DNA from 3 places in the Rhodococcus sp. 1R11 genome. Region 2 is predicted to be linked to each of the others. Evidence: predicted binding sites of a transcription regulator. Region 2 holds the regulator's gene; each other region holds the start of a gene.
The links. The regulator LexA, encoded in region 2, represses DNA repair genes until DNA is damaged. The targets are predictions, from matches to a motif close to CGAACANNTGTTCG.
Positions count from the first base shown of each region.

Region 1: the regulator LexA is predicted to act here: its motif matches at 1,355-1,368, upstream of E4P29_RS00815 (HNH endonuclease signature motif containing protein).
Region 3: the regulator LexA is predicted to act here: its motif matches at 1,621-1,634, upstream of E4P29_RS05180 (SAV_6107 family HEPN domain-containing protein).

Region 1 covers NZ_SPNG01000001.1:167,659-170,913, forward strand. Annotated here, with positions in the region: gene E4P29_RS00815 (HNH endonuclease signature motif containing protein) at 1-1,333, opposite strand, end outside; gene E4P29_RS00820 (GNAT family N-acetyltransferase) at 1,437-1,949, shown strand; gene E4P29_RS00825 (CPBP family intramembrane glutamic endopeptidase) at 1,939-2,886, opposite strand; gene E4P29_RS00830 (hypothetical protein) at 3,004-3,243, opposite strand.
Region 2 covers NZ_SPNG01000004.1:416,407-419,661, reverse strand. Annotated here, with positions in the region: gene hrpA (ATP-dependent RNA helicase HrpA) at 1-251, shown strand, start outside; gene nrdR (transcriptional regulator NrdR) at 264-728, opposite strand; gene E4P29_RS09930 (hypothetical protein) at 828-1,217, opposite strand; gene lexA (transcriptional repressor LexA) at 1,617-2,300, shown strand; gene E4P29_RS09920 (acyl-CoA dehydrogenase family protein) at 2,381-3,255, opposite strand, start outside.
Region 3 covers NZ_SPNG01000002.1:409,634-412,888, forward strand. Annotated here, with positions in the region: gene E4P29_RS05170 (NAD(P)/FAD-dependent oxidoreductase) at 1-952, opposite strand, end outside; gene E4P29_RS05175 (GNAT family N-acetyltransferase) at 957-1,574, opposite strand; gene E4P29_RS05180 (SAV_6107 family HEPN domain-containing protein) at 1,777-2,226, shown strand; gene E4P29_RS05185 (DUF3040 domain-containing protein) at 2,466-2,900, shown strand.

The DNA.
Region 1 (3,255 bases), on a different contig from region 2:
GGTTGTGCCCGCTGCCCGGGTGCTTACTGCTGCCCGAGTCTCGACCGCTGCACTCACCGCGCTGCGAGCCTCCAAAGCCGTCCGGGCCTCTTCCGCGACGGTCGTCCTGGTCGCCGCCGTCTGGACCCGCATCGCCGTCAGGACCGGCATCGGGACCGCCATCGCCGTCAGGACCGGCATCGGGACCGCCATCGCCGTCAGGACCGGCATCGGGACCCGCGTCGTCGTCGGGACCGGAATTGCCATCAGGATTCACGTTGTTCGGGTCGCCGCCATCCGGCCCTCTGCTAGACGGTCCTCCGCCTTTCGGGTCACCGCTAACCGGGCCGTCACCGCCCTCAGGGCCGTCGTCGCCCTCGTCGCACTCAGGGCCGTCACCGCCCTCGTCGGGACTGTTTCCCTCTGGTTTGAGCATGTCGACCAACTCGGTCAGCATCGCCTGCCATTTCGCGTCGGTGGCGACGACGCGCGCCACCTCCGGATCGATGGGCGTCCCGTCCGCCAAGGTCGCGGGATCCGAGGACAGTCCCAGCAGCGTCTCCACCGCCACCACGATCTGAAGGAGATGCCCGCGCCGAGGAGGGAGATCATCGGTGCCACCCGCAACCGGGCAGTCGTCGCCCAGATCGCACTGACAGGCCAGCGAATGTTCGCCGTGTAGCAACGCCATCAGTCCCGCCGCCCGCAGCATCCCCGTCGACCGCGGATCGTCCTTGCAGACGGTCCCCACAATCTCGGCAATGAGCGCATCTGCCTCGGCCGCCTCGAGATCCGTGATTTTTGCGATGAGCGACGAAATACCGCCGGGACCGGCGCGGTCGATCCGCACACCGACTTCCTCCGTCTTGGCGGTCTCGCGAGCCTGCGCAGCGCCGTCCGGATCGGCCCGCATCCACAACCGCCAGATTCGGTTCCGCAAGGCCTGCGGACGCATTCGGCCTCCTGCGGCGCAGACCTCGTATTCGATTGTCGAGATGGTCTCGTCACTGGCGCGATGCAACACCGACGTGATGGTGACCATCGTCGACCAGTCGAAGCTGCCGGTCACAAAACGCAAGGCCGTCAACGGCATTCGATGTAGACGCTCCGCAACGTCGTGCATCACCCCCGCATCGCGACGCGTGCCGGTCATCGTCACGGCCAAGTCGCACAACGCGCCGCGGACGGTCTCGCCAGGGTCCCCACCGCCGGATTCGGCAGCCTCCAACCGCATTTCGAGCACGTCGCAGTACGCCAGGACGGTCCCCGCCCGGGCAAGATTCTCCTGGACACGGCTGAGCGCGATGACATCGAGAAACCCCGCAATACAGTCATCGACCGACGGCGTCTCCACCGCCCCCCACCCCCCCGATATCGAACATGTATTCGATAGTACGAGAGGGGTCCGACAAGAAAATTCGATTCGGTCACCGAGTTCGGGCCGGTATAACGACACCATGCGCAGTTACTCGATTCGTGATGTCCGGCCCGGCGACGAGCATCAGATCGGTACAGCACACGTTGCGATCTGGAAGGCAACGTATGCGGGAATGATGAACGGTGCGAAGTTGGATGCGATGAGGCCCGCACACCGCATCGAACGGTGGGAGCAGATCATCGCCCATCGCGACGAGTCGTCGGCGCGCGGAGTTCGCACCCGATGCGCAATAGACGTCGCCGATTCGGGCGTCGTCGGCTTCGCGACCGGAGGACCCCCGCGCGACGAAAACCCGCCCGCGCCACGAGAATTGTGGTCGTTGAACGTTCTTCCCGAACACCACGGCACCGGCATTGCACTGGCGTTGATGAACGACGCACTAGGTGAGGACACTCCCGCTGCATATTTGTGGGTGGCCGCGGCCAACGAGCGCGCGGTTGCCTTCTATCGCAAGAACGGGTTCGAGCTGGACGGCGAAGCCCGCTTCGACCCGACGTGGGAATGCCATGAGGCACGCATGGTCAGGGCTTGACGGGTGGTTCGTTTCTGGATCGGTCGGGGTTCACGTTCTCGGGATTCAGCACGACGTCGGTCACCACAGGCGTCGTTTCGACAGCCCGATCGTTGGAACGGACAGCCACCGTGTTCGGCAGGAACGCATCGAGGGCGCGAGGCGTGATCCACCACAGCAGGGCCGCGAACAGGATCAAAATGTTGATCCACTGCAGCACCGTCGCCGAATTGTCGGACGGAATCACCCGGTCGAAGACCTGGATGTTCATCACGAATCCATGAATGAGGATCAGCACCCACAATCGCCGATATCGGTAATACACCCACACCGCCGCCGCGCCCCACATGGCTGCCCACAGGAATCCGCCGCCGCCGAAATACAGGTACAGGAAGCCCCGCAACGTTGCCGACAACCCCATGATCGCCCAGATCGGCATCCTGCCCACCAACAGCAGAACCGGCAGAGCCACCAGAATCGGCTCCTCCCTCAGACCGACAGCGAGCGCCGAAACGACTGCAAGCCAATCCGATTCGACAGAGGCAGGGATAGAGAACCCAAACCGGACGATATTCAGTCGCGACAAGACGAGCACTATCGCCGACGCCGCGCCGATCGCAGCACACCATGTCAACGCAGCCTCACGCGCGGAGCCATGCCGCAGAGGCAGCACCGCCGGCAATGTCCGTCGCCGCGCGAGATACACCGCGCCGATCGCAATCGCTCCCACAACGACCTGCAGCGCGCCGACCGCGAGATCGGTCCACTGATCGTGCATCGTGAGGATCGGTGCCGGCGCATGCGGCTCACGAAAACGCCACAGCGCACCCACCAAGCCGATGAAATAAACGACGACCCACCCGACCACAAGAGCCGCAACCATCACAGCGGTACCGGCAGCGTTCAAACCACGCCGAGGCGAGCGAGCACGAAGACCCGCGTCGACACCGGTCGTCACCGGACCACCACCATTCCGCTCGATACAGATCGCCGAACAGCTTGTTTATCACGCCTGGGCCGAGAATTCAGTATGGTCTCAGCGATACGAACCGGCGGTGCCAGTCACGGCCGAGTGTCACGCTCGGATGCATCGCTCGAATCCTCGGTTCCGACGATGTCGTCTCGCAGTTCCGCGAGTAGCCCCTTTTTTCGGCGTGCCGCGACGCGAGTCCCATAGGTCCAGCATCGCGAGCACCACCAGAACACAGCCGATCGGGCCACCCTGGAACCAGAACATGTGCTGGTCCCAGAAGAACAGCGCCAGCACAGCTCCGACGACAATCATGACGACGCTGCGCGCCTCTCTCGACTTCATCGCTTCCCTTTC
Region 2 (3,255 bases):
AGAGGCTGTCCACTCTGCCGAGCAGCGCGGGCCGCGACGCTGCGGCGATGGACGTTCTCGACCGGGTGTACGGCTCGTACGGGCGGCTGTTGGATTCGCTTCCGGAAAGCAGGAAGAACAGCTCGGGTGTGCAGGAGCTGTTCTGGATGATCGAGGAACTGCGGGTGGGGCTCTTCGCCCAGGGAGTTCGTACTGCGTATCCGGTATCGGAGAAGCGCATCGAGAAGGCGATCGCCGATCAGTCTCGCTGATCGGCCCGCGGTTCACTCGACGTCGGCGGACTCTCGATGTTTGCGGAGTTCGTGAATTTCCTTCTCGAAGTCCTCGGCCGAACTGAACGAGCGGTAGACCGATGCGAAACGAAGGTAGGCCACTTCGTCGAGATCGCGTAGCGGTCCGAGAATGGCCAGGCCCACTTCGTTGCTGGGAATCTCCGCCGAACCGGCCGCGCGGATGTTGTCTTCGACTTGCTGAGCCAGCAGGTTCAGCGCGTCGTTGTCGACGTCTCTGCCCTGGCAGGCGCGACGAACGCCTTTGACGACCTTCTCCCGACTGAACGGCTCGGTCACACCGCTGCGCTTCACGACGGCGAGCACAGCAGCCTCCACGGTGGTGAAGCGACGACCGCACTCGGGGCAGGACCGGCGTCGCCGTATTGCCTGACCCTCGTCCATTTCACGCGAATCCACCACGCGTGAGTCGGGGTGCCTGCAGAACGGGCAATGCATGAGGGAGCCTCCGTCGTAGCCGATACTCCGACGACGAACGTGCGCGTCGGGGCAGTCTTCGAGGATACTCAGCCACGCTGGGCACCATGGTGCCGGTGGTCATCTGCTGGGTGCGTACTCGACGAGCGCTCCGTCGTGCACCATGACCGCGCCGGCAGGCTGAGTGGCCGCGTCGGGTGTGGTCGCGCGCAGATTCGCGATGCCGAGCAGACCGCCGGCCACGACGACCACAGCCAACATCCACAGAACCAGAGAGCGTGGGCGCACGGTCTGGTTCGCGAAATGAGCCGAGGTGTCGTCGAAGTCTCGATCCGCCATCTCGCGATCGGTCACGTCGGTCCAGGACTCGTCCAGGACGGGCAAGCACGGGCCGTTCTGCGTCCGACGCCCGTGGTTCTGCAGCACGGGCCGCGACCGCCGACGACGCTCGACGACACCGGATCGCGAACGCATACCGGCAGTGGTGGGACGATCGGTGGTGATGGTCATCGGAACCTCGTCTTCGCTCGTTGGATCGATTGTTCGATCAGGCGTTCGATGGACGCTTGTTCGAAGTTCTATCACGCGCCTCCGACAAAGTCTGTAGAAAACGCGACACGAGTCGAACAGATGTTTGATTCAACAGCTGATACACGCTAGATTCGTGTCAGAAACCACACGCCACACGAGTCGACATCATCAACTCCAGTCCGCGTGGATCGATACCGCGTAGACCGAATCCAGCCGCATCAGCAGGAGGCCGACAGCATGAAGGACGAGACCTCGACGAGGTCCATCACCGGTTCCAGTACGACGGGTTCCACGAAAGCTGGTTCCGCGCGAGCCGGATCCTCGACGGTCGGCAAGGCTGCGGCCGGAAAGCCGGCCGCCGAGCCGACCCCGAAGGCCATGGAGGTCGGCACCGACATCAGCGCAGGGCTCACCGAGCGCCAACGGAAAGTGTTGGAGGTCATCCGGGCCTCGGTCACCGAGCGCGGATACCCACCCAGTATTCGAGAGATCGGCGATGCCGTGGGCCTGACGTCGACGTCGTCCGTCGCTCATCAGCTTCGTACCCTCGAGCGCAAAGGGTTCCTGCGGCGCGATGCCAACCGCCCTCGCGCGGTCGACGTCCGTGGACTGGACGAGGTGCAGGCAGATCAGGCCGCGGCAGCGGTGGACGGTTCGGCAGCGTCCAACGAGCAGGATCGGTTGCCGACGCCGACGTTCGTGCCGGTTCTCGGCCGGATCGCCGCGGGTGGTCCGATTCTGGCCGAGGAAGCCGTCGAGGACGTGTTCCCACTCCCCCGCGAGTTGGTCGGTCAGGGATCACTGTTCTTGCTCAAGGTGGTCGGCGAGTCCATGATCGACGCGGCCATCTGCGATGGCGACTGGGTGGTGGTGCGTCAACAGTCCGTGGCCGACAACGGCGACATCGTGGCAGCGATGATCGAGGGCGAGGCCACCGTCAAGACGTTCAAGCGTTCCAAGGGTGAGGTGTGGCTCATGCCGCACAACCCATTGTTCGAGCCGATCCCGGGTAACAATGCCGCGATTCTCGGCAAGGTCGTCACCGTGATGCGCAAGCTCTGAACTCTGTTCGGACACAACGAAAGAAGGGCCGCAGCACAGGTGCTGCGGCCCTTCTCGTCGGTTCCGAACGATCGGCAGAATCAGAGATTCAGTCCACGACCGATGATCTCCTTCATGATCTCCGTGGTGCCGCCGTAGATGGTCTGTACCCGAGAATCCATGTAAGCCTTGGCAATCGGGTATTCCTTCATGTAACCGTAGCCGCCGTGCAGCTGGAGGCATCGGTCGATGAGCTTGACCTGGTTCTCGGTGGTCCACCACTTCGCCATGGCGGCTTCCTGCACGGTCAGCTTGCCGTCGTTGAGCAGTTCGATGAACTTGTCGACCATGATGCGGGTAGCGGTGGTTTCGGTAGCCAGCTCCGCCAACACGAATCGCGTGTTCTGGAACTTTCCGATCGACTTACCGAATGCCTTGCGATCGCGGCAGTACTGGATGGTCATCTCCAGTGCCGATTCCATGGCCGCAGCCGCGACGACGGCAATCGAGAGGCGCTCCTGAGGCAAGTTCTGCATCAGGTAGATGAAGCCCATGCCTTCTTCGCCGAGCAGGTTGGCGGCCGGAACCCGAACGTCGGTAAAGCTGAGTTCCGCGGTGTCCTGGGCCTTCATGCCGATCTTGTCCAGGTTGCGGCCACGCTCGAAACCGGGCATGTCGCGCTCTACGACCAGCAAGCTGAAGCCCTGGGCACCCTTCTCGGGGTCGGTGCACGCTACGACGACGATCAAATCGGCATTGATGCCGTTGGTGATGAACGTCTTCGATCCGTTCAATACCCAGTCGTCGCCGTCCCGAACGGCCTTGGTCTTGATCCCCTGTAGGTCGCTGCCGGTGCCCGGCTCGGTCATGGCGATCGCGGTGATCAGCTCACCGGAGCAGAATCCGGGAAGCCAGCGCTGCTTCTGCTCGTCGTTGGCCAACTCGATGAAGTACGGCGCGACGACGTCGTTGTGCA
Region 3 (3,255 bases), on a different contig from region 2:
CGGTACCGATCCCCGGACCCACCCGAATGGTCGAGCGCCACCGGGCGATCTGCGCCGCGTCGTGTCCGCCCTCCGCCAGCAGGTCGAGCGTGGTCAGAATGTGACATCCGGCCACGACGATCGTGCTGTCGATCTCCCGTCCCGACGCCATCCTGGTCGTCCAGCCGTGCGCGCGACGCGTCAGCGATACGGCGGCATCGCCGAGCGTCAGCGCTGCCCCGTCCCGGTGCAGCCGGGCGATCATCGCCTCGGTCAGTGCGCCGCTACCGCCGACGGCGCGGCCCGGTGGAAGCGTGTGCATCAGAGCCGCGAAGCCGACCATCGGGGCGGTTCCGGGCTCGGACATCGGCGGGCCGGACTGCGCACCGAACCACGCCAACGCAGCCTTGAGTCGCTCACTCGTGAACATCTCGTCGAGAAGGGAGTCACCGGTGGCGAGAAACTCGCGCGAGAGCGCGCTGCCGCCGTCGGGTGCACCGAGTCCCCAAAAGGATCGGAGCAGCTTGGACCCGGTGGGCGGCCCACCGAATGCGCGCATGGTGCGTTCGCTGCGGGGGCCCCACACCGCGACGAAGGAACGGTAGGCGCGCGCGTCGGCAGGCCCACAGGCGGCAGCGATGGACTCGCACGTCCGATCCAGGCTGCGATGGAAGACGATGGCGCGTTCGGCGGTGTCGACGTCGCCCGGGGCGAAGGCCCACGGATCGCAGTCGATGTAGCGCAGCCCGAACTCCTCCAGTCCGAGCTCTTCGACTATTCCGGTGTGCCTGATCATGATGTGCGCGGACGAGCCGCGGTCGACTCGATGGCCGGGGAAGCGCTCCACCGTCGACACCGCACCGCCCGCGACGCTGTCGCGTTCGACGATCTCCACCGACATTCCGGCATCGGTCAGGTAGCAGGCAGAAGTCAGGGCATTGTGGCCGGAGCCCACCACCACAGCATCGATCACATCTTCAGGCTACGGGCCCGTCGAGCGGCAACCGGCGGCCCAGCACCGCGAAGGGGCGTCGGTCCCCGGCGAACGTGAAGTGCCGTAGTACGTCCTCGAAGCCGAGCCGTCGATACAACCGCCAGGCGCGGTTGTCCTCCTGCGCGACCTCGGGTGTGGACAACATCACAGAGTGCGCTCGAACACCGTCGAGCAACCTGCGACAGAGACGGCCGCCGAGTCCGTGTCCTTGCGCGCTCGGTAGTACGTGCAATTCGGTCAGTTCGAAGTAGTCGCCGAGGGTGGCGTCGACGTGCTGTGTCGAGTGTCCTGCGCGGCGCAATCCGTCGCGGACCTGCTGGTGCCACCACTGATGGTGCGCGCCGTGATACCCGTACGCGACGGCGACCAGCGTGTCCGGTTGCGTCTTGTCGGAATTGGGCACCATGGCTCCCACTGCTCGCCAGCCCGGCCGGTGCAGATGCTCGGTCCACATCGGTGCGCGGCTGTGCTCGGTCCCGCGGGGATATCCCATGGCCTCGACGTAGATCGCCAGTGCTTCGAACAAGCGCCGACGGAATTCCTGGGGCGTCAGATCGACCACGTAGGGGGTTGTCTGCGCATCGGTGACGACGGTTCTCACCCTTTCTTCGGCAACTTGTCGGTGGGCACAGCTATATTGAATGTGTCGAACGGGTGTTCGATGATCGGGGCCGAGCGCGCCGGTGGATCCACTCGACGAACGAGGCGGATTCTTCCGGAGTTCGACTGTAAGGCTTCATCACGGTTCCAGGCGCGTCGGTAGCGCGCCTGGAGATTCGAACTGGAGGTGTTCGAGTATGACGATGACGAAGACATTCGATGTCGGCGTGCGGTCGCCGGTGTCGCGTCAGGCGCAGGTCCTGCTCGGTCGAGCCGATGCGTTGCTGTCCGAGTCCATCGGCGAGCGCGATGCGGGGGACCGCTTCCTCGGGGGCTACATTGCCGCACTCAAGGGTGCTGCCGCAGTCCTGGCATCGCTGCCCAATTCGATCGGCTCGCGGCCACGTTCGCGCAATGCCTGGGTTCTGATGGCGAAGGCTGCGCCGGATCTGGCGATCTGGTCCGAGTACTTCTCGTCCTTCTCCGCCACCCGCGCGGCCGTCGAGGCGGGTGCCTCGTCGGCCGTCGGAGACGTCGATGCCGACGATTTCTATCGACACGTCAGCCGTTTCCTGAACGCGGTCGAGGATCGGTTGGGCGGTCAATCGAGATTCGAGTCCGTCGATCCGATGGCGGCACCACTGTCCGCGTAGCGCGTCTAGCCGGTCCTGCGATGTCCAGACGGATGTGAACAGCCACGTCACGCGGTGTTCGGCCACTGTTTCCGGCACGTCCGTCTCGAAAACTTGGTCGTTTCTCAGGAACACATAGTGCGAGTAGGTGGTAAGCGGCCGATTCAGCTCGTATCATCGTCAGTAGGTAGCCGCCAAGGTCAGCTTCCCGTCGCTTCTGAACCGAAACGACTCTCATTATCTGTGCAGGGGGAGGTACCGTGCCACTCTCCGAGCACGAGCAGCGCATGCTCGATCAGATCGAGAGCGCTCTCTACGCCGAGGATCCCAAATTCGCGTCCCATGTGAGGGGCGGTCGCGTTCGCGCGGCGTCGAGCAAGAGGCGTTTTCAGGCTGCCGCGTTGTTCGTCGTGGGACTCGTGTTGCTCGTCGCCGGTGTAGCACTGTCGACGAACAGTCTGGGCTTTCTCGTCGTCAGCCTCATCGGCTTTCTCTTCATGTTCGGTGCCGGGGCACTGTTCTTGTTCGGCGGCTCCAAGAAGGGAGCTGCCGCGACCGGCGAAGAAGGTAGCGCAAGCGACCAAGCCGGCACGCAAGGTCGTAGTGCTCAGCCGAAATCGAGTGGTGGCCGCAAGGGCGGCAGCTTCACCTCTCGAATGGAAGACCGTTTTCGTAAGCGGTTCGATCAGGAGTGACATGACTCCGCCGTCCGGATCGCCCTGGGCCTGACGGTCACCCACCACAACTTCACCGATTCGATCAGCAGCACCTCACCTTCGGGTGAGGTGCTGCTGTCGTTCCACGGCTGTTCGGTACGCCGAGCCGACTCGGCCCGTGTCCCGCAGCGTTCGTGATCGAGAGCGCCCGAGCGCCGCCCCGGTGCGATGGGTTCCGTGCGGTGGTTCCCGTGCGGTAGTTCCGGGGTGAACTCCCCACTTCCCCCCACTGTGGACCCTGATCCCCACTTCACCCCACTAGCGCCCCACTTCGAGCGCCGAGCTGCGCTTGTCACGGGGACGCCTGGCAAAAGCGCCTGGTCGAGACGCCACA